4 regions of the Kitasatospora sp. NPDC056184 genome follow, and region 1 is predicted to be linked to each of the others. Evidence: riboswitches for the same ligand, from Rfam matches in the RefSeq annotation. Region 1 holds a riboswitch; each other region holds the start of a gene.
The links. A riboswitch is a leader RNA that binds a small molecule or an ion and turns the genes downstream of it on or off. The one in region 1 is predicted to bind cobalamin.
Positions count from the first base shown of each region.

Region 1 (5,038 bases):
CGGCGGCCTCGGCCAGGACGGCGTCCAGCTCCGCCGGGTCGCGCACCAGCCAGACGTTCTGACTGCCGGTGCCCGCGGTGTCCTTGAGGACGGCGGGCAGGCCGGGCTCCTTGAGGAGTGCCTCCGCCGCCTCCGGGCCGGTCCCGGTGACCGGTACCGCCCGGCCGCGGGTCAGCCCGGCCTCGTACAGCCGGCGGCGCACCGCCGACTTGTCGCGGGTCAGCCGCAGCACGGCCGGGTCGAGGCCGGGCAGGCCGAGCCGTTCGGCGAGTTCGGCGGCGACCAGCGTCCAGGTGTCGGTGGAGCTGATCAGGCCGCGCGGCCGGGGGGAGCGCTCCAGCAGCGCGGTGAGCCCGTCCACGTCGAAGGTGTCGGTCTCCACGACGTCCAGCGCGTCCGCCGGCAGCCGCTCCAACTCGTAGGTGTAGTAGGAGGGGTCGCGGGTGAGCAGGGTCAGCCGCTCGCCGAGCGCGTCGGCGGCCCGCACCAGGTGGCCGAGGCCGAAGGTGAGCGATTCCAGGCAGACGATGCTCATGCCGCCCGCTCCTCGCGCTGCGGCGGGCACGCGGTGCGCCGCCAGGCCATCGTGGACCAGGGCATGGACATCTCCTCGGGGGCGGAGACCTCGACCGGTTTCAACGCGGCCGGGTCGGGGGCCTCGGTGTGCCGGGCGAAGACGCGCTCGACGTAGCGGTGACCGGTGTCGGCGCCGATCACCAGGTGCAGCCGGTCGGGGTGGCGGCGCGCCTCGTAGGCCGCGGCCAGGTAGCCGGCGCCGGTGGACAGCCCGGCGAAGACGGCGTGGTCGCGCAGCAGGGCGACGGTGCCCGCCATGGCGTGGGTGAAGTCCAGCCAGTGGATGCCGTCGTAGAGGTGGTGGCGGACGTTGTCGAAGACGATGGACGAGCCGATCCCCGCGATGATCGCCTCCGGGTCGTGGTGCCCCTGGCTGCCGAAGGTGACGCTGCCGAAGGGCTGCACCCCGACCAGCCGCACCGAGGGATCGGAGGCGCGCAGCCGGGTCGCCACCCCGCCGGTCGAGGCGCCGGAGCCGACCCCGCCGACGACGGTCAGCGCGGCGCCGGGGAAGGCGGCCGTGATCCGGTCGGCGACCTCGTGGTAGCCGAGGTAGTGGACGTCGTCGTGGTACTGCCGCATCCAGTGCCAGTCCGGGTGCTCGGCGAGCAGCTCGCGCACCCGCCGCACCCGCAGCTCCTGGTCCAGCTTGAGGTCGCGGGAAGGCACGACCTGCTCCACGGTGGCGCCGAGGATCTCCAACTGGGCGCGGGTGGTGGCGTCGACGGTGGTGGAGGCGACGATGTGGCAGCGCATGCGGTGCCGGTGGCAGGCGAGCGCCAGCGCGTAGGCGTAGATGCCGCTGGAGCTGTCCACCAGGGTCTGCCCCGGGCGGACGGTGCCGCGCTCCAGCAGGTGGCGGACCGCGGCGAGCGCCGAGTAGATCTTCATCGACTCGAACCGGACCAGCACGAGGCCGTCGGTGAGCCGGACGAGATCGGGGATCTTCAGGGCGTCGGCGATGTGGGGGTGGATCACCTGTAGCCTCCTTGGGCGAAGGAACACTGGTGGCCGAGCGAGTGGAAGAACGCGGACAGGTCCGACTTGAGCGCGGCGTCGGGGCGTCCGGGGAGCAGGTAGCCGATCAGGCAGCCGGTGTGGGCGACGAAGATCCCGTCGGCGCCGAACTCCTCGCGGTGGGCGAGCAGCGCGTCGAACGTCGCTTTGGGGAGCACCTGTTGGGAGAGCGCGGCGCTCGCCGTGGCCGTCCGCGCGACGGCGGCCGGGTCGCCCGCGGCGAAGCCCTTCAGCAGGTCGGTCAGGCAGCGCCGGTACTCCTCGCCGTGCCGCCGGTAGTGTCCGAGCAGCAGGTCGGTGACGGCGGCGGTGTCCACCGTCCCGGGCTCGGTGATGTACGCGGTGTGGAAGCCGATGCCGGTGCCCAGCCGCCGCACCACCCGGTGCCGGCCGCTCAGGTGCAGGGCGAACTCGTCGAGGAAGACGCTGTCGGCCCGCTCGATCTCGCGCAGGACCGCGAGCACCACCCCGGTGTCGTACGGCAGCGCGAAGATCCGGAACAGGCAGCGCAGGGTCGCCACGATGTCGGCGGTCGAACTCGCCATGCCCACCCCGACGGTGAGCTCGGAGTGCACGCACCAGCGGCCCGGCGGCAGGGTCAGCCCGAAGCGCTCCAGGAACAGCCGGGCCGCCGTCGCGGCCTTCGCCCCGAGCGGCAGCGGGTCCGGCGGGTCCGTCCCCGGGGTGAAGTGCACCCAGGAGTGGCGGTCGACGGGGAACGACACCACCGCGATGTCGGGGCGGGAACCGGCGCGCAGCGGTCCCTGGTAGAGCTCGCCCAGGGTGCCGTGGCAGACACCGGAGAGCGTGCCGCCCGGCGGCGGGGCGGGCCGGGCCCCTCCGGTGGGGGTCACCATCGCGCCGCCGGGGCCCGCCGGGGGGCGGGCCGGTGGGCGCCCGGTGCGGGCGGGCGGAACTCGCGCGGTCACGGACACGTCCTCCTCCTCGTTCCGAGCCCCGCGTCATGACCCGGAGGAGGAGGGCACGGCGCGTCGTCGCACGCCGCGCAGCCGTCCGTACCGCCGACCCAGTCCACGAGGTCACCGTGCACAGCCCGCACGTGGGGGTGCGGGCGCAGCGGCAGGTCTTCGGACTCGCGGGCCGGTGCGCCGAGAAACCGGCGCACACCTACCGGCCGTCGCTTCCCGGGCCGGGGCGGAGCCCGGCCCAGTGCTGTTGACGGCTTTCGTTCCCACTCACCGCTGCGGGACAGTCCCGGTTTCCCACCGGGTTCCCTCTTGCGTCGCGCCGCCGAAGTCCGGTCGGTCGGGAGGCGCGAACCGGCTGCGGACATGAGCATACGGGGGCTCGCGCTCCGGTGGCAGGGCTCGTGCGGACGGTTGTCCGAATGCGATCGGTCCGCGGGCCGGGGCGTGGGGCGCCGCGGCGGACGGGCCGTCGGTCCACGAGCCACTCTGGCCGGATACGGGCTCGGCAAGCCGGAACGCCTCCGCCACACTGGTGCGTCCCACGCCCGCCGCACACCGCCCCACCGGTGTGCCGCCGTTCCGGAAGGTCCACGATGCTGCCTGAGCCGACGCCGGGGGACGACGCTTCGGACGCCCCGCCGCCCGCCGCCGGGAGGCGGCCCGCCGAGCGCGTCGCCCTCCGTTCCGACCTGCGGGCCGCGCTGCCCGACGCGAGCGCGGCGGTCGGCGTCACCGCGGCGGTGTTCGTGCTGCTGTACGTCCGGATGGACGCGGGCACCTCGGCGACGGTGGCGGTCATGCCGTTCATGGACGACTCCCGCACGTACTGGATGTACCTGCTGAGCCAGGCGTTCGGCTGGTCGGGGCTGCTGTGGGCCTGGGGGACGGTGGTGCTCGGGCTGCTGCTCTCCGGTCCGCGGCCCGGTCGGCTGCCGGTCGCCCGGCAGACCCTGGAGCGCTGGCACCGCACGACGAGTCTGACCACGACGGCCCTGATGTTCGCGCACGCGCTGCTGTTCGCGGCCGAACTCGTGCGCTACGAGGCCGAGTCGGCGTGGGGCGACCGACTCTGGTCGGGGTTCGCCGACAGCTTCGTGCCCGGCTGGTACGACTCCGGCACCGGCCGCACCGCCATCCCGCTCGGGCAGGGCGCGCTCTACCTGGCCGTGCCGCTCGGCCTGCTGTTCTACGTGCGGCACCGGATCGGACCGAACACCTGGCGCCGGCTGCACCGCTTCGTGGTCGTCGTCTACGTGCTGAGCGTCTGGCACACCCTGCTCTACGGGACCAACGTGTGGTTCGGCGAGTGGCCGCGCACTGTCCTGTGGCTCCTTCAGGTCCCGCTCGCCGTCCTGCTGCTGGCCCGGCTGCTGCGGCCGGTCCGGCGGGCCGAGCGGCTGGCGGCGCCGGGACGGGGCGGGGCCCGGTCGCTGCCGGCCTGGACGGTGCGGGCGCTCGGGCGGGTCGCGGTTGCGGCCCTCGCGGTCGGCCTGATCGCGGTGGCGGCGTCCGGCCACGACGGCGGGCGGACGCGTGCGCCGGCACCGCCGGCCTCCGGCGGACAGGCCGACGGCACCGGGTGAGTCACCGTCCCCGCGGGCGCCGCCGTCCGGCCGATCCGAACGAGCACGGCCGCCTCACCGCCGTCCTGACGGTGGGTCGAAACACCGGGTGCTCCCGGGCACGGGGCCGGGCCCGATCTCCTCCGGCTCGCGGCGCCACCCCGGCGGCTACCTCGGCCGCTCCCCCGGGGCGTAGCGGGTGGTGAAGCCGAGGACGGCGGCGTAGCGGCCCTCGGCGGGCTTCAGCACCTCCATCGGCCGCAGGGGCTGCCAGGTCAGGTACTCGGAGCGGGCACGGTCGTCGTTGCGGTGGCGGCGGGTGCCGTACTCGGCGTACCAGGAGTCCTCACCGGGGGGCAGGCTCATCCGGCCCGTCATGCGGGCGACGTCCACGTCGAGGGACGTCCGTACCGGCTCGGCCGCCGGCCGCCCGAACCGCACGGACGGGGCGATCGGGCGGGCGGCCGCCTCCGCCAGCCGCTCGGGCGAGGTGTCGCCACCGGGGCTGTGGGCGTAGTCGTCGGCGGCGATCAGGCTCCCCCTTCCGTCGTCGACGCCCTGCCAGCCCTCGGCGTCGAGGTAGCGGTCGAGGTCGGCCAGGCGGGTGCGGATGTCGGTCGTGTCCAGGGCGAGGTAGAGCTTGACCGTTCGCTCGCAGGTCGGCGCCGTCCAGTTGCCCCGGCCCCACATGGCGGACTCGACCTCCGTCCAGCAGACGTCGACCGTCGACGTCCCCAACCGCTCGACCCACGGCAGCAGTTCGGGCAGCCGGGCGATCCGCCCGTCGGTGTCCCGTTCGGCCGCCCGCCGGGCCTCGGCGGTCGCCGGGGCCTTCACCAGGGCCCGCAGGTCCGGGGGGTCGGGGGTGGCGAAGGCCCGGTGGATCGACCACAGCATCCACCCGGCCAGCGCGACCAGCACCACCAGGAGAGCGACCAGCACCCTCCGCACCCC
Region 1 covers NZ_JBHJUI010000001.1:1,079,553-1,084,590, reverse strand. The annotation lists gene ACFC0B_RS04175 (ATP-grasp domain-containing protein) at 1-535, opposite strand, end outside; gene ACFC0B_RS04170 (cysteine synthase family protein) at 532-1,554, opposite strand; gene ACFC0B_RS04165 (hypothetical protein) at 1,551-2,522, opposite strand; cobalamin riboswitch at 2,676-2,833, opposite strand; gene ACFC0B_RS04160 (ferric reductase-like transmembrane domain-containing protein) at 3,116-4,105, shown strand; gene ACFC0B_RS04155 (hypothetical protein) at 4,253-5,026, opposite strand.

Region 2 (5,038 bases), on a different contig from region 1:
GAGGCCGCGTGCGGGACGGGCGACAGGCCGAAGGTGCCCTCGCCGCCGCCGACCCGGCGCTCGTCCAGGCCGCGCCGGAGCAGCTCCAGCAGCTCGACGTCGGCCACCGGGCCGTCCACCAGGTGCAGGAAGGAGAGGAGCTGCGGCGCCTGGTCGACGGCCTGCCCGGCGAGCACCGCGAAGACCCCCCGCAGGGCGGCGGGCGGGACCGGGGCGAGCAGCGTCCAGGCGTCGAACAGCGCCGACCAGCCGCGGACCACCGCCTCGTCGTCGTGCTCCCAGGCGTGCAGGCGCCAGCCGGGGCCGGCGCCGCCGTCCCGGGCCTCGACCAGGCCGACCAGCAGGGCCTGGCCCCACGCCTTGGCGGCGGCGCCCACCGTCATGGCGAGCGCGAGGCCGGCGGCGCGGGCGTCGTCGGGGAGCAGCTCGCCGCGCTTGTCGACCTCGTCGAGGTCGCCGGCCCAGCGGGCGATCCGGACGGCGTCGACCAGCATGCGGCGGGCCAGCGGGGCGAGCTCGGCGGGAGCGGGGAAGCCCTCCGGCACAGGGACCCGGCCTCGGCCGGGTGCGGGGGCGGGGCCTCGTCGGCGGGGTACGCCCGGGGCCCCCGGCCTGGCGCCGGCGGGGCGGTGGGCCGTTCCGGGGAGACGGGTCACCGTCGCACCGGTACCGATCGTCGGCGGGAGCGGGGCATCACGGTCGCGCGGATTCCGAGACGTCACGTCGAGCAGTCTTCCCCTTGCACCGGCCATCTGTCACATCCGGTTGTCCGCGCGGGGCGGGAGGGGGGCGTGGGGGCTCGACAAGATCGGGCAACAGAGGCCAAACCGACTGGCTTGATCTTTATGGCGAGTCCATGCCAGATGGAACCGGTGTGCCGCGGAATTCCGCGCGAGGGGGGGCGGGAAGGGGATCAGCAGAACGGCGTGAGCCAGCGGCGGAGGGTCTCGGCGTAGCGGTCCGGGGCGCTGTTCCACAGGGCCGCGTGGTCGCCGCCGGGGAAGGCCTGGAGGTTGACGAGGTCCGGGCGGCGGTCGGCGAGGCGCCGGGCGGCGGCGAACGGGGCCACCGGGTCGTCGGGCCCGTGCAGCACCAGGGTGGGCACCCGCAGGTCGGTGCCCTCGGCGAGGCGGGCGAAGTCGGCCAGATCCACGCCGGTGCGGCCCTGGGCGGCGAGCACGCCGAGTTCGGCGCTCGCGCCCCGGAAGCCGGACCGGGCCGCGCCCCGGCGGGCGGTGGCCGGCCAGTCCAGCACCGGGGAGTCCAGGACCAGGCTGCTGATCGACGAGGCGAGGTCCGAGCGGGCGGCGGTGTGCAGGGCCATCGTGGCGCCGAGCGACCAGCCGTAGAGGACGACCCGGCCCGCGCCGCCCTCCAGGGCGGTGCGCACCGCGGCCTCGACGTCCCGCCACTCCGTCTCGCCGAAGTGGCCGAGGCCGTCCGGGGAGGGGGGCGCGCCGGCGTCGCCGCGGTAGGTGACGGCGAGCGCGGGCAGGCCGAGGCGCTGCAGCTCGGGGAGGACCGGCAGGGCCTGCCCGCGGTCGGCGTCGGGGCCGTGCACCAGGACCACCCAGGTGCCGCGCTTGCCGTCCACCCGCCAGGCGGGCAGCGCGCCCAGCTCGCCCTCGACGGCCGTCTCGGCGAACGGCAGGCCGAGCGCCGAGGCCGGGTCGCCGAGGTACACCCGGGGCGTGAGGCGGACCTCGGTCCCGGGGGCGAGGGTGCCGCGGTCGGCGCGCACCAGGCGGCGGGTGACGCCCTGCTCGTCGCGGTGCAGGACCTCCTCGACCACCGCGTGGCCGTCCTCGCCCCACTCGACGGCCCAGCGGCCGGGCCGCTCGCTCACCGCGGTGCGGGTGAAGGTGACCTGCCCCGCGCCGAGGCTCCGGACGCGCACCGGGCCGGTCCGGTCGCGGGCGTCCCCGGTCGGACGGACCATCCGCTCGGACGCCTTGCGGCCGATCAGCAGGACGGCGGCCCCGGTGCCGACGGCGGCGGCCGCCACGGTGGCCGCGATTCCCCAACGCATACTCGCTCCCCGGTGCTCGGTGTCTGGCTGCTGCTGCTCGGTGTCCGGCTGCCGCGGGGTCCGGCCGCTCGACGTCCGGACCCACCCCTCAGTCCACTCGCGCGGGCGGGGGGAAGCCAGTAGGACACGGCCGTACGGGTTGTTCCGCGAGGAAGGTCACACCGGCGGGGACGGGGCGGCGCGGCGTGTGACCAAGACCCCGGACAACCTCGGTTGACTCCCGGTTCGGGCCCGTGATGGGATCCTTCAGCCAATACGGAGGCATGCAGAGGAAGCCGGTGCGAGTCCGGCGCGGTCCCGCCACTGTCACCGGGGAGCACGACCGGAACACGCCACGGCGAGCCGTCAGAAGCCGCTGGAAGGCCCGGATCGCGCGTCCGACCCGGAAGCCAGGAGACTCTCGCCCCCGGTTCGTCGATCCAGGGCGCGGACCCTGAGTGAGGACACGCACGCGATGCTGCGCCCTGCCGTGCGCCCGCCGGGCCGGGCCCTCGCCTTCGGCGCGGGCGCCGTCGCTGGCTACCTGGCCGACGCCCGCTTCGGCGACCCGCGCCGCGGCCACCCGGTGGCCGGCTTCGGCTCCGCCGCCGGTCGGCTGGAGCGCCTGCTGTGGCGCGACCACCGCGCCGCCGGCGCCGCCTTCACCGCCCTCGCCGTGGGCACCGTCGCGGCCGGCGCGCTGGCCGCCGACCGGCTGCTGGCCCGCCGTCCGCTCGGCCGGGCCGCCCTCGCCGCCGCCGCGACCTGGACGGTGCTCGGCGGCAGCTCGCTGACCCGGGAGGCCCGCACCATCGGCCGTTCGCTCGCGGCGGGCGATCTGACGGCGGCCCGGGAGCGGCTGCCGCACCTGTGCGGGCGCGACCCGAGCGCGCTGGACGAACGGCAGCTGGCCCGCGCCGTGGTCGAGTCGGTGGCCGAGAACACCGCCGACGCCGTGGTCAACGCCCTGGTCTGGGGCGGTCTGGCGGGCACGCCCGGCCTGCTGGCGTTCCGCGCGGTGAACACCCTGGACGCGATGGTCGGTCACCGCTCGCCCCGCTACGCCCGGTTCGGCTGGGCCTCGGCGCGGCTGGACGACGTCGCGGGCTGGCCGGGCGCGCGGCTGACCGCGCTGCTGACGGTGGCCGCCGCCCCCGAGCCGCGCACCGCCTGGCGGGTCTGGCGCCGCGACGGCTCCGCCCACCCCAGCCCGAACGCCGGCCAGGCCGAGTCGGCCTTCGCGGGCGCGGTGGGCGTGCGCCTCGGCGGGACGCTGCGGTACGGCGAGCGGGTGGAGCACCGGCCCGTGCTGGGGGAGGAACTGCGCCCCGTCGGGGTGGACGACATCGAGCGGGCCTGTGTGCTCTCCCGGCGGGTGAGCGCGCTGGCCCTGGGTACGACGGTCGCCGGGCACCTGCTGCTCGGGGCGGCCCTGGTGAGGAAGCGGAGGAGTGGGTCATGAGCAAGGCGCTGCTGGTCGCCGGGACGACCTCGGACGCCGGCAAGAGCGTGGTCACCGCGGGCATCTGCCGCTGGCTGGCCCGGCAGGGTGTCGCGGTCGCGCCGTTCAAGGCGCAGAACATGTCGCTGAACTCCTTCGTCACCTCCGACGGCGCCGAGATCGGCCGCGCGCAGGCGATGCAGGCGCAGGCCGCCCGGGTGGAGCCGGAGGCGGCGATGAACCCGGTGCTGCTCAAGCCCGGCGCGGACGGCCGCAGCCAGGTGGTGCTGCTGGGCCGCCCGGTCGCCGAGGTCGGCGCGCTGGACTACCGCGAGCGCAAGCCGGTGCTGCTGGAACGCGCCCTGGAGTGCCTGGCGGACCTGCGCACCCGCTTCGACGTGGTGGTCTGCGAGGGCGCGGGATCGCCCGCCGAGATCAACCTGCGCGACCGCGACATCGCCAACATGGGTCTGGCCACCGCCGCCGGGCTGCCGGTCGTCGTGGTCGGGGACATCGACCGCGGCGGCGTGTTCGCGGCGATGTACGGGACGCTGGCGCTGCTGTCGGCGGAGGACCAGCGGCATGTGGCGGGCTGGTTCGTCAACAAGTTCCGCGGCGACGCGCGGCTGCTCGCGCCGGGCCTGGAGATGCTGCGCGAGCTGACCGGCCGCCCGGTGCTCGGCACCCTGCCGATGCTGCCGGACCTCTGGCTGGACGCCGAGGACTCGCTCGACCTGTCCACCGTCGTCGACCGGACCGCCGCGCGCGGCCCGCTCGGCGCGGACGTGCTGCGGGTGGCCGTGCTGCGCTTCCCCCGGCTGTCCAACTTCACCGACCTGGACGCGCTCGCCCAGGAGCCCGGCGTGCTGGTCCGCTGGGCCACCCGGCCCGAGGAGCTGGCCGACGCCGACCTCGTCGTCCTGCCCGGCACCCGGGCCACCGTCGCGGACCTCGCCTGGCTGCGCGAGCGCGGCCTGGAACCGGTGCTGAAGGCGCGGGCGGCGGCCGGGCGGCCGCTGCTCGGCGTCTGCGGCGGCTACCAGATGCTGGCGCGCTCGATCGTGGACGAGGTCGAGTCGAAGGCGGGCGCGGTGGACGGGCTCGGGCTGCTGCCGACCCGGGTGCGCTTCGGCGCCGGGAAGGTGCTCGGCCGCCCGGTCGGCGAGGCCTACGGCGAGCGGGTCGAGGGGTACGAGATCCACCACGGCGTCGTGGCCGTCGAGGGCGGGGAACCGTTCCTGGACGGCTGCCGGGTGGGCCAGGTGTGGGGGACCACCTGGCACGGCGCGCTGGAGAACGACGGCTTCCGGCGCGCGCTGCTGCGCGAGGTCGCGCAGGCCGCCGGCCGGGCGTTCGTGCCCGCGCCGGACACCTCGTTCGCCGCCGCGCGGGAGGCCCGGCTGGACCGGCTGGGCGAGCTGATCGAGGAGCACGCGGACACCGACGCGTTGTGGAAGCTGATCGAGGGCGGGGTGCCGGCGGCCGGATCGCTGCCGTTCCTGGCGCCCGGAGCCCCTGGGGAGCATGCATGAGTGACGTCCGTTATCCGTTCACGGCCATCGTGGGCATGGCCGACCTGCGGCTCGGCC
Region 2 covers NZ_JBHJUI010000011.1:239,290-244,327, reverse strand. The annotation lists gene ACFC0B_RS23135 (hypothetical protein) at 1-545, opposite strand, end outside; gene ACFC0B_RS23130 (alpha/beta hydrolase family protein) at 914-2,029, opposite strand; cobalamin riboswitch at 2,238-2,450, shown strand; gene ACFC0B_RS23125 (cobalamin biosynthesis protein) at 2,484-3,470, shown strand; gene ACFC0B_RS23120 (cobyric acid synthase) at 3,467-4,981, shown strand; gene ACFC0B_RS23115 (putative cobaltochelatase) at 4,978-5,038, shown strand, end outside.
Region 2: it holds a riboswitch for cobalamin, as region 1 does, so the genes downstream of both, ACFC0B_RS23125 (cobalamin biosynthesis protein) here and ACFC0B_RS04165 (hypothetical protein) in region 1, are expected to answer to the same signal.

Region 3 (5,038 bases), on a different contig from region 1:
CGCCCAGCAGTTCAAGCCCGGCGGCGGCTTCAAGTACCAGCCGAGCGACACCGCCTCCTCCCCCTACGCCTCCGTCGACGGCCTGCGCGCCGTCGCCGGTGCCGGCTTCACCGCCGCCCCGCCCGCCCCGACCACGGCCGGGGAGCCGACCTGGTCGGCCACCACCGCGTTCACCTCCGGCACCGCCGCCAGGCTCGCCCTGGTCGTCGACGACGGCACCGGCGCGCTCAAGGTCTGCGCCGTCACCGTCAACCCGACCGGCACCACCGCGACGCTCGGCGACGTCCTCGACGCGGCCGGCACCGCCACCCCGGGCGGCTGCGTCACCTCCGTCACCCCCGCCACCGGCGGCGGGACGATCACCGCACTCAACGGCACCGCCAACAGCGGCTCCGCCACCTGGAAGGTGAGCCTGGACGGCGCCACCGCCACCGCCGCCACCCGGGCCACCACCGTCCACCTGGGCGACACCGTCTCGCTGCGCTACGGCAGCTGATCCGGCAGCGGCCGCGCCGGACGGCCTGAACGCCCCCGGAACCGCCGGTGCCCCGGTCTCCGTCGCGGAGGACCGGGGCACCGGTGCGTCGTCGTCAGGGCGCTCAGGCCGCTCAGGGCGCCGTGATGCCCGGCTGGCCGCCGGCGCCGAAGGCCCAGCCCTCGACATCGCCGGGGGCCGGGTTGTAGCTGCCGGCGCCGAGGCTGCTGTATGACCAGGGTCCGCCGTGCTGGGCGTGCCAGTACGACCAGTACGCGCTGCCGGTGGGGTTGGTGCAGGTCGTCGGCAGGGCATTGACGGTGCAGACGAAGCCGGGGTAGCGCGGGTGGAAGGTGTACGAGAAGCCGGCGCCGGTGAGCGCGGCGAGGCCGCTGGCCGGGTCGCCGAGGGCGCAGCCGGTCTGGATGCCGCCGCCGACCGCGGTGAAGTCGACCACGACGGTGACGCCGGTGGTGCCGGTGCAGGCGGCGGCCCGGGCCTCGGGGGCGTGCACGGCGCCGGCACCGAGGAGGCTCGCGGTCAGCGCCGCGACGGCGGCGAGCGAGCCAAGGGTGCGGCGGGTCAGGTGCTCGGTCATCAGGACTCTCCTCGTGCGGTCGCGGGTGGTCAGGGGGTGGCGGGCGCGGGGCAGGCCAGGGTGGGCGCGTCCGGGCGCGCTCCGGCGGCGGAGAGGGTGGCCAGCGGGGTGCCGGCCAGGCCGAGGACGGCCTGGCCGGTCGCCCGGGCGGCGTTGCCGGGGTTGAAGCCGGAGGCGTCGTAGGCGATCGCGCCGCGCACGGCCGGGTCGGCGTCGCAGCGCTGCTGGAACTTGACCAGCCGGCTCCAGCCCTTGAGTCCCGCGCCGAAGCGGGCGTTGGAGAGCAGCGCCTGGGTCGCGAGACCGGTGGAGTTGGCGTTGGACGTAGTGGCCCCGGCGGCCGCGAAGCCGCCGTCGGCGTTCTGCTGGGCGGTCAGCCAGCCGAGTCCGGCGGCCGCCTTGGCCGCGCGGCCGGTGGCGGCGAGGGCCTGGACGGCGAGGGCGGTGGCGTCCGTGTCGGCGGTGCAGGTGGTCTGGCCGAAGGAGACCGGGAAGCCGCCGTCCGCGCACTGGCTGTCGGCCAGGAAGTCGACGGCGGCGGCCGGGGCGCCGCCGGGGGTCCGGTGCAGGGCGATCAGGGCGAGCGACTGGCCGAAGGCGTTGCTGTAGTCGCCCCACTGGGAGCGGTCGGAGAAGCGGCCGCTCGGGGCCTGGAGCGAGCGCAGCCGGGCGGGCAGGTCGACGCCGCCGAAGGAGGCCGGGTCCGCGCCGCGGACCTCGGCGGCGAGCAGCAGCTTGGCGGTGGCCCCCGCGTAGGCCTCGGTGGTGCCGTCGCCGAGGTAGCCGGTGAGGATGGCGGGCTGGGCGAGCCAGGCGGTCGCCTTGGCGGCGGCGGTGTCCGAGCTGCGGGCGGCGGCGAAGGCCAGTACCGCGTCGATGGTCAGGCCCTGGTCGGGGTAGGCGGTGCCGTCGAAGACGGACTCGAAGTGGTCGCCGTCGACGAGCTGGCGGGCCAGCCAGCCGGCCGCGGCGGCGTCCGGACGGATCGTGGGCGAGTCCACGCCGACCGGTGCGGCGGCCGCCGGGAGGGCGCCGGCGAAGGCGAGGGTCGGTATCGCGAGGAGGCCGAGGGTGCGGCGGAGGGCGGTCACGAGGGTCCTTTCCGGGCCTGGACGCAGGGGCCCGGAGGGGCGCCGGTACGGACCCGGGCAGCCCTCGGAGCTCCGGCCCGCAGACCACGACGGGAGGAGGGAACGACACACCTCCGCCGACGGGTACTCGGGCTCGCCGCCGACACCGGGTCGACGGCCTACCGTTGCGGGTCAGCGCCGGATTCGGACCGGCTTCCCCCGACGGCGGAGTCAGAACTTGACGGCCCATCATGGCGACGCGCGGAAGGGCGGGTCAAGGTCCCGTGCGTCACATCGTCGGGCTGCCGGCCGGGTCGTCGGCGACCGGCCGCGGGGACCGTGCAGGTGTCTGCGGCGGATCACGGACGGCGGGGCGCGGTACCCCGGAACCGGGCTGCCGCGCCACCGCCCGCGTCAGCGGTGCTCGAACCGCGCGGGGCGCTTCTCGGCGAAGGCGGCCATGCCCTCCTGCTGGTCGGCGGTGGCGAACGTGGCGTGGGAGACGGTTTCGACGGCTCCTGAGCGGCGTACCCCGGCCGGTCGTCCTGCGGCTCCGGCGGACGGCTCGTCACCCACCCCGCTCACCGGCCGGCGTGCAGGACGTTCTCGCGGCAGCACTCGGGGCTCGGCCCCTGGTGGGGTACGGAAGCTCCACGGTCCCTCCGCACTCGGTCCCGTTCCGCCCCGTCGAGCACGGCTCGGTGCACGGCACGGGCCAGCCGGGACCCCCACACGGAGCGCGGGCCACCGAACGGGTCGGCCGCCGCGGGCGTACCCGGTGTGCGGACCGCCACGCACACCGCGTCGGACGGCGTCCCGGAACAGTCGTACCCGGCCTCCAGAAGGGCCTGCACCTTGGCCTCGGTGGCCGTCGCGAGCAGATTGACCAGCCCGCCGTCGGTCACCGGGGCCGGCACCACCGCGAGGATGTTGATCGTTCCGGGCACGAACGGGGCTGGCCTGGACGGGGCCGGCGCGAACGGGACGGGCACCGAGGCACCGGGGTCGGCGGCCCACGTCGGGACTCCGATGCCGGTCGTGACGAGGGCGACGGCGCCACCGTCCTCGCTCCAGGTGCAGTCGTCGACCTCGGCGGCGGTCATCAGGCCGACGCCCGGCCCGTTCAGGCCCTCGGCCGCCGCGAGCTCCGCCAGGTGCCGATCGGGGTCCATCCGGGAGTAGCCCGGCCTGACCTGGGCGTTCAGCACCCAGCCGCGCTCGCCGAGCCCGCCGCCCAGGACGGCACTGCTGACCATCCGCCACCCCGGGCCGGCCTTCCACACCAGCTGGTGGCGGCACGAGCCGTCCTCCGTCCGGGCACGCCGCAGGACGACGGGTGGCCGCTGCTCCGGCACGAAGCTGTCCGTGGTACTCACCTCTCGGCCATCGGGATCCGTCCAGCCCTCCCCCGGCTCCCGGGCTCTCGGTGGCCGCCGGCCGGGGCGGCCGGGGATTCCAGCGATGCGCAGCATCCGCAGCCGCTCCTCTCCCCGCCCGCATCCGCGAACGTATCACTGCCTCCGGTTCGCCGAACCCACCGGAACCCACCCGCTCCCCACGAGGAATCCGCAGGTGGCGAGGCCTACGGGGAGGTGTCCGGTCGCGGCCCGCAGCGACGGCCGCCGGGTCCGGGATCCGGCAGAATCGCAGTCATGCGGCAGATCATCGTCATCGGCATCGGTGCGGGCGACCCGGACCACCTCACCCTGCAGGCGGTCAAGGCCATCGCCCGCACGGACGTCTTTCTCCTCCTCGACAAGAACGAGCAGCGCCAGGACCTCATGCGCCTGCGGCGGCGGATGATCGAGGAGCACGCCCGCCCCGGTCACCGGGTGGTCGAGGTGCCGGACGCCGAGCGCGACCGGAGCACCCCGGCGTACACCGAGGCCGTCGAGGACTGGCGCCGTCGTCGGGCCGAGCTGGTCGGCCGGCTCGTCGCCGAGGAACTCGGCCCGGACGGCACGGGCGCGCTCCTGGTCTGGGGCGACCCCAGCCTGTACGACAGCGTGACCGCCGTCCTCGACGAGGTCCTGACCGCCGACCCGGGCGCGTTCCGCTACGAGGTGGTGCCCGGGATCAGCAGCGTCTCGGTACTCGCCGCACAGCACCGCACCACCCTCACCCGGGTGGGCCGCCCGCTGCGGATCACCCCGGCCCGCCGCCTGGCCGAGGACGGCTTCGGCCCGGGCAGCGAGGACACCGTGGTGATGCTCGACGGCCGGGCCGCCTTCGCCGGGATCGACCCCGAGGGCGTGCACATCCACTACGGCGCCTACCTCGGCGCCCCGGACGAGATCCTGCTCTCCGGGCCACTCGATGAGACGGCGCCGGAGATCACCCGGCAGCGCCGCGAAGCCCGCGAGCGCAAGGGCTGGATCATGGACACCTACCTGCTCCGCCGCACCGAGGACTGACCGGCCGGCGCCCGGCGAGCACGCGGGGCCGCCTCGACGCGGACGGCGTCCGCGGTGGCCCGCACCTCGTGGACACGCACCGCCCAGGCTCCCTGGGCAGCGGCCAGGACGGCCGCCGCCGCGGTGGCGTCGTCCCGCTCCCGGGCCGGACGCGGCTCGCCGGTGGCCCGGTCGGCCAGTAGTTCGCCGAGGAACCGCTTGCGGGACGGTCCCACCAGGAGCGGTCGTCCCAGCGCATGCCAGGAGTCCAGCGCGGCGAACAGTTCCCCGTCGTCCTCGCGGCCCTTCGCGAAGCCGAGACCGGGATCGACGATCACCTGGGCCGGATCGGCTCCGGCCGACACCACGGCGTCCATCTGACGTGCAACCTCCGCGGCCGCCTCCGCCACGACATCCCCGTAGTCGGCCAGGTCGTCCATCACGTAGGACTGCCCCCGCCAGTGCATGACGACGAAGGGCATCCCGGACCGGCCGACGGCCT
Region 3 covers NZ_JBHJUI010000002.1:311,106-316,143, reverse strand. The annotation lists gene ACFC0B_RS06560 (hypothetical protein) at 1-496, shown strand, start outside; gene ACFC0B_RS06555 (flagellar hook-length control protein FliK) at 609-1,073, opposite strand; gene ACFC0B_RS06550 (prenyltransferase/squalene oxidase repeat-containing protein) at 1,103-2,164, opposite strand; cobalamin riboswitch at 2,265-2,394, opposite strand; gene ACFC0B_RS06545 (hypothetical protein) at 2,558-2,719, opposite strand; gene ACFC0B_RS06540 (adenosylcobinamide amidohydrolase) at 2,725-3,519, opposite strand; gene cobF (precorrin-6A synthase (deacetylating)) at 3,796-4,557, shown strand; gene folP (dihydropteroate synthase) at 4,530-5,038, opposite strand, start outside.
Region 3: it holds a riboswitch for cobalamin, as region 1 does, so the genes downstream of both, ACFC0B_RS06550 (prenyltransferase/squalene oxidase repeat-containing protein) here and ACFC0B_RS04165 (hypothetical protein) in region 1, are expected to answer to the same signal.

Region 4 (5,038 bases), on a different contig from region 1:
GGCGTGACGTCGAGGACCTGCCCGCGGCCACGGACACGGCGCGCTACTGGTCTCCTGCTCATACCGGATCCCCTTCCTCGCGGCGGAAGGGCGCCTCCCCGCGATCGTCCATGAGGAGATGGGAGGCCCCTGGGGCGGGCACGGTACTCGTACCGCGCCCGCCCTCTCGCGCTCACGCCGGTCTGTCAGCCGGCGACTTCCTCCCGCAGGCGGCGGGCGGCGGTGACCAGGCTCTCCAGGGAGGCGCGGGTCTCCGCCCAACCGCGGGTCTTCAGACCGCAGTCGGGGTTGACCCAGAGCCGCTCGGCGGGAATCGCGGCCAGGCCGGCGCGCAGCAGCCTCACGGCTTCCTCCGTGCTCGGCACGCGGGGCGAGTGGATGTCCCACACCCCTGGTCCGACCTCACGCGGGTAGCCGGCGGCGGCGAGTTCGCCGGCGACCTCCATGTGCGAGCGGGCGGCCTCCAGCGAGATGACGTCCGCGTCGAGCTCGTCGATCGCGGTCATGATGGCGCCGAACTCGGCGTAGCACATGTGGGTGTGGATCTGGGTGTCGGCACGGACGCCGGAGGTGGCGAGCCGGAACGCCTCGGTGGCCCACGCCAGGTAGGCCGGGCGGTCGGCGGCGCGCAGCGGCAGGGTCTCGCGCAGGGCGGGCTCGTCGACCTGGACGACGGCCGCGCCGGCGGCCTCCAGGTCGACGACCTCGTCGCGCAGGGCCAGGGCGACCTGGCGGGCGGTGTCGGCGAGCGGCTGGTCGTCGCGGACGAAGGACCAGGCGAGCATGGTGACCGGCCCGGTGAGCATGCCCTTGACCGGGCGGTCCGTCAGCCCCTGGGCGTAGGAGAACCAGCCGACGGTCATCGGGTACGGGCGGGAGATGTCGCCCGCGAGGACCGGAGGCCGCACGTAGCGGGTGCCGTAGGACTGCACCCAGCCGTGCCGGGTGGCCAGGTACCCGGTCAGCTGCTCGGCGAAGTACTGGACCATGTCGTTGCGCTCGGGCTCGCCGTGCACGAGGACGTCCAGGCCCGCCTTCTCCTGGTACGCGATCACCTCGCGCACCTCGGCTTCCATCCGCTCCCGGTAGACGGCGGCGCCGATCCGCCCGGCCGTCAGGTCGGCACGAGCAACCCGGAGTTCAGTGGTCTGCGGGAAGGAGCCGATCGTGGTGGTGGGCAGCAGCGGCAACCCGAGGCGGGCCCGCTGAGCCACGGCCCGCTCGGGGTAGGCCTGGGCCCGCCGGGCGTCGGCGGCGGTGACGGCGGCTGCGCGGGCCCGGACGGCCGGGTCGCGGGTGATCGGCGACGTGGCCCGGGAGGCCAGGTCGGCGCGGTTGGCGGCGAGTTCGGCGGTGATCGCGCCAGTACCCTCGCGCAGGCCGCGGGCGAGCAGCGCGACCTCCTCGGCCTTCTGCCGGGCGAAGGCCAGCCAGCGGGCGATCTGCGGCTCGACCTCCCGCTCCAGGGCGGCATCGACCGGCACGTGAAGCAGCGAGCAGGACGGCGCCACGTCCACCCGGTCGGCGAGACCGAGCAGGGTCGCCAGGGTGGCCAGCGACCTCTCCAGGTCGTTGATCCAGATGTTCCGGCCGTCGACGACCCCGGCGACCAGGCGCTTGCCCGGCAGCCCGCCGACGCCGGCGAGGTCCTCCAGGTTCGCGGCGGCCGGTCCGGTGAAGTCCAGCGCCAGGCCCTCGACCGGGGCCTTGGCGAGCACCGGCAGGGCCTCGCCCAGGCGGTCGAAGTAGCTCGCCACCAGCAGCTTCGGCCGGTCGGCGAGCGCGCCCAGGTCCCGGTAGGCGCGGGCGGCGGCGTTCAGCTCGGCCGGCGTGCGGTCCTGGACCAGAGCCGGCTCGTCCAGCTGCACCCAGTCCGCCCCGGCCGCCCGCAGGTCGGCGAGCAGCTGCGCGTAGACCGGCAGCAGCCGGTCGAGCAGCGTGATCGGCTGGAAGTCGGCGGCCACGCCGGGGGCGGGCTTGGCCAGCAGCAGGTAGGTGACCGGGCCGACCAGCACCGGCCGTGCGTCATGGCCGAGCGCGAGCGCCTCGCGCAGCTCGCCGACCGCCTTCGCCGGGTTCGCGACGAAGACCGTGTCCGGCCCCAACTCGGGCACGAGGTAGTGGTAGTTGGTGTCGAACCACTTGGTCATCTCCAGCGGTGCGACATCCTGGGTCCCGCGCGCCATCGCGAAGTACCCGTCCAGCGGGTCGGCCTCGACGGCCGCCCGGTGGCGGGCCGGGATCGCGCCGACGGCGACGGTGGTGTCCAGCACGTGGTCGTAGAGCGAGAAGTCGCCCGTGGGCACCTCCTGGACGCCCGCCTCGATCAGCTGCTGCCAGTTCCCGCGGCGCAGGTCGGCGGCTGCGGCCAGCAGTGCGTCGGCGGTGACCGTGCCCTTCCAGTACCCCTCGACGGCCTTCTTCAGCTCCCGGTTCCGGCCCTGCCGGGGGTAGCCGTACGCGGTGGCGAGGGTCGCCGCGGCTGCGGACTTCGTGGTCAAGGGACTCTCCTTCGCGAGTCTTGCTCCTCAAGTGCCCGGTGACGGGACGAGGGCGCGAAGGGGTGACGAACCGGACGGACGGCCGTCATGGCTCCGCCAGGTGTGCACGCCGACCCGCCCACGAGGTCACCGGGATCCGCGCGCGATCGGTCGCACGCGGGCAACGGGCAGGTCTTCGGACTCGCGGGCACGTCCGCCCGTGAAGGGCGGTCACCTACTGGCCGTCGCTTCCCAGACCCTCCCGGGCCCAGTGCGTATGACGGCGGTCGTTCCCGCTCACCGCTGCGGGGCAGTCCCGGACTGGCCAGTCAAAAGGCTTCACCGGGTTCCCTCTTACGACGCGCCTGCCTGGCGGGCAGGGCGAACCAGCTGCACGGCCAGCCTAAGGCCATCTGCTCGGTATCCGGCCGGAGAATCACCCGATCGTCCATATGTTGAGACAACATCGGAGCTTCGTTCCAGCCCGGCCGAAGGAATGAGCAGAGGAGAGGAACAGCACACTCCTCTTCTCGCTCGGCCTCTCCGCACTACCGAACGAATGGGGCACGGGTGGCCGATCCGAACAACGCCCCGGCGGTGATCGAATTCAAGCGGAGCCGGGACGCAGGGCTGGTCACTCAGACGATGTCCTACCTCGTCCGGCCGGCAGCGCACCGACACGAGTTCGAGGCGCTGGTGCGCAGAGAGCTGGGGGCCGAGGTAGCGGGCGGCTGCTGGTGTTCCGGCACACCGACTACAGCTGCGAGGAGGTCGGCATCCAGGTCCCGGCCGGCAGCATCCGGCCGGGCGAGACCCCGGAGGCCGCCGCGCTGCGGGAGGCCCGGGAGGAGACCGGGTTCGCGGAAGGTCGTGCGCAAGCTCGGCGAGACCGAGTACGACATCAGCCCGTACCGGTTCCCTGCCCGCGCAGGTCGGGGCCGGTCCCGGCGTTGGCGAGGCACAGCTCGCGTTCCCGCCCCGCATCGGCGGGTTCGGTGGACAGCAGGGCCGTGGGCACAAGCGCCCAGGCGGGTAGGTCACCCGGATCGGCGCGACCGGCGAGAAACCCCCGCAAGGACAGGCCCGCCCCACCCAAGCGCACCTGACCTGCCTACATCAATCCTGTCGCTCGGCCGTCGGACTGCGGGCCTGCGCCGGGCTCGGGCACCGGGCGGGCAGGTGTCGGCAGGAGAGTGGCGCCGAGGAGCAGCCAGGCGGTGGCGAGGAGCCAGCCGGCGAGGACGTCCAGGGGCCAGTGGACGCCGAGGTAGACGCGGGTGGCGCCGATGACGACGGCGAAGGCCAGCGCGAGTGCCGTGGCCCTGCGGCGGGCACGGCGGTGGGTGCGGGCGACGGCGACGGCGAGCAGTCCGGCGCAGGTGGCGGCGGTGAAGGCGTGGCCGGAGGGGAACGCGAACCCGTCGGGGGTGAACGCCCAGTCGGCGGCGGGCGGGCGGGGGCGGCCGAAACCGTGCATCAGGCCTTGGCGCAGGAGTTGGCCGGCGACCAGCCACAGCACGGGGGCGAGCAGGAGACCGGCGGCGGCCCGCCCGGAGCGGTGCGGTCGGCCCGCCCGGACCAGGACGGCGCCTGCGGCGAGGGCGACAAGGTAGGGGAAGACGTCCGTGCCGAGCGCGGTGACGGCCATGGCGGTGGTGACGGCGGCGGACGGCCGGTGCGCGGCGGCCCAGTCGACAGCCGTCCGCTCGAAGCCGAGCGGGGCCCAGTCGTTGGACCCCAGCACCATGGCGATGATCGCGAACGCCACCACGCAGACAGCGATCCAGGGCGACGACCGCCGTGGGGTCATGCGGTCAGCCATCGCCGCAGCCTTCCTTCGCGGGCCCGCTCGACCAGGGGCGCGGCGCGGCCGGCGAGCATGCCGAGTCCGTGGCCGGCAGCGAGGCCGACCGCCGCGCCGAGGGCCACGTCGTGAGGGTAGTGGACGCCGACCAGTACCCGGGAGACGCCCATCGCAACGGCGAGCAGCAGCCCGAGCGCGCCGAGGCGGCGGTCGACCCGCCACAGGACGGCCGCGGCGGCGAAGACGATGACCGTGTGGTTGCTGGGCAGCGACCAGTCGCCGGCAGCGGGGCAGGCTTCGAGGGTCCGCCCCACGTCCAGGGCCTGACAGGGGCGGGGCTCGCGCAGCACGGACTTGAGCAGGGTGTCGGCGACGAAGGCGGCGATCACGACCACTGGTGCGGCCAGTGCCCGGGCCAGTGTCACACTGTCGGCCCGCCGCGCACGCCACCAGGCGAGGAGCATCAGCACGGCGACCAGGCCCAGCCCGTAGGCGGAGAACGCTGCGACGCCGTGCTGCACCGACGTCGGCAGGTGCTGGGCCCACTGGTCGATACGCTGATAGAGCCCGCCGTCGAGGCCGCGGCCGTCGAGGGCGAACATGCGCGCGGGGCTGGTCATCGGGCCTTGGCCTGACGGCGGGAGCGCAGTACCTCCAGCACCAGCGGTGCCAGCGAGACCGCGACCACGACGGCGACGATCGGCAGCAGGTAGCGGTCGACGTTCGGGATCGAGGAGCCCAGCGCGTACCCGGC
Region 4 covers NZ_JBHJUI010000002.1:305,763-310,800, reverse strand. The annotation lists gene folP (dihydropteroate synthase) at 1-62, opposite strand, end outside; gene metE (5-methyltetrahydropteroyltriglutamate--homocysteine S-methyltransferase) at 186-2,501, opposite strand; cobalamin riboswitch at 2,650-2,886, opposite strand; gene ACFC0B_RS06520 (NUDIX domain-containing protein) at 3,218-3,586, shown strand; gene ACFC0B_RS06515 (phosphatase PAP2 family protein) at 3,592-4,302, opposite strand; gene ACFC0B_RS06510 (phosphatase PAP2 family protein) at 4,287-4,904, opposite strand; gene ACFC0B_RS06505 (DedA family protein) at 4,901-5,038, opposite strand, start outside.
Region 4: it holds a riboswitch for cobalamin, as region 1 does, so the genes downstream of both, metE (5-methyltetrahydropteroyltriglutamate--homocysteine S-methyltransferase) here and ACFC0B_RS04165 (hypothetical protein) in region 1, are expected to answer to the same signal.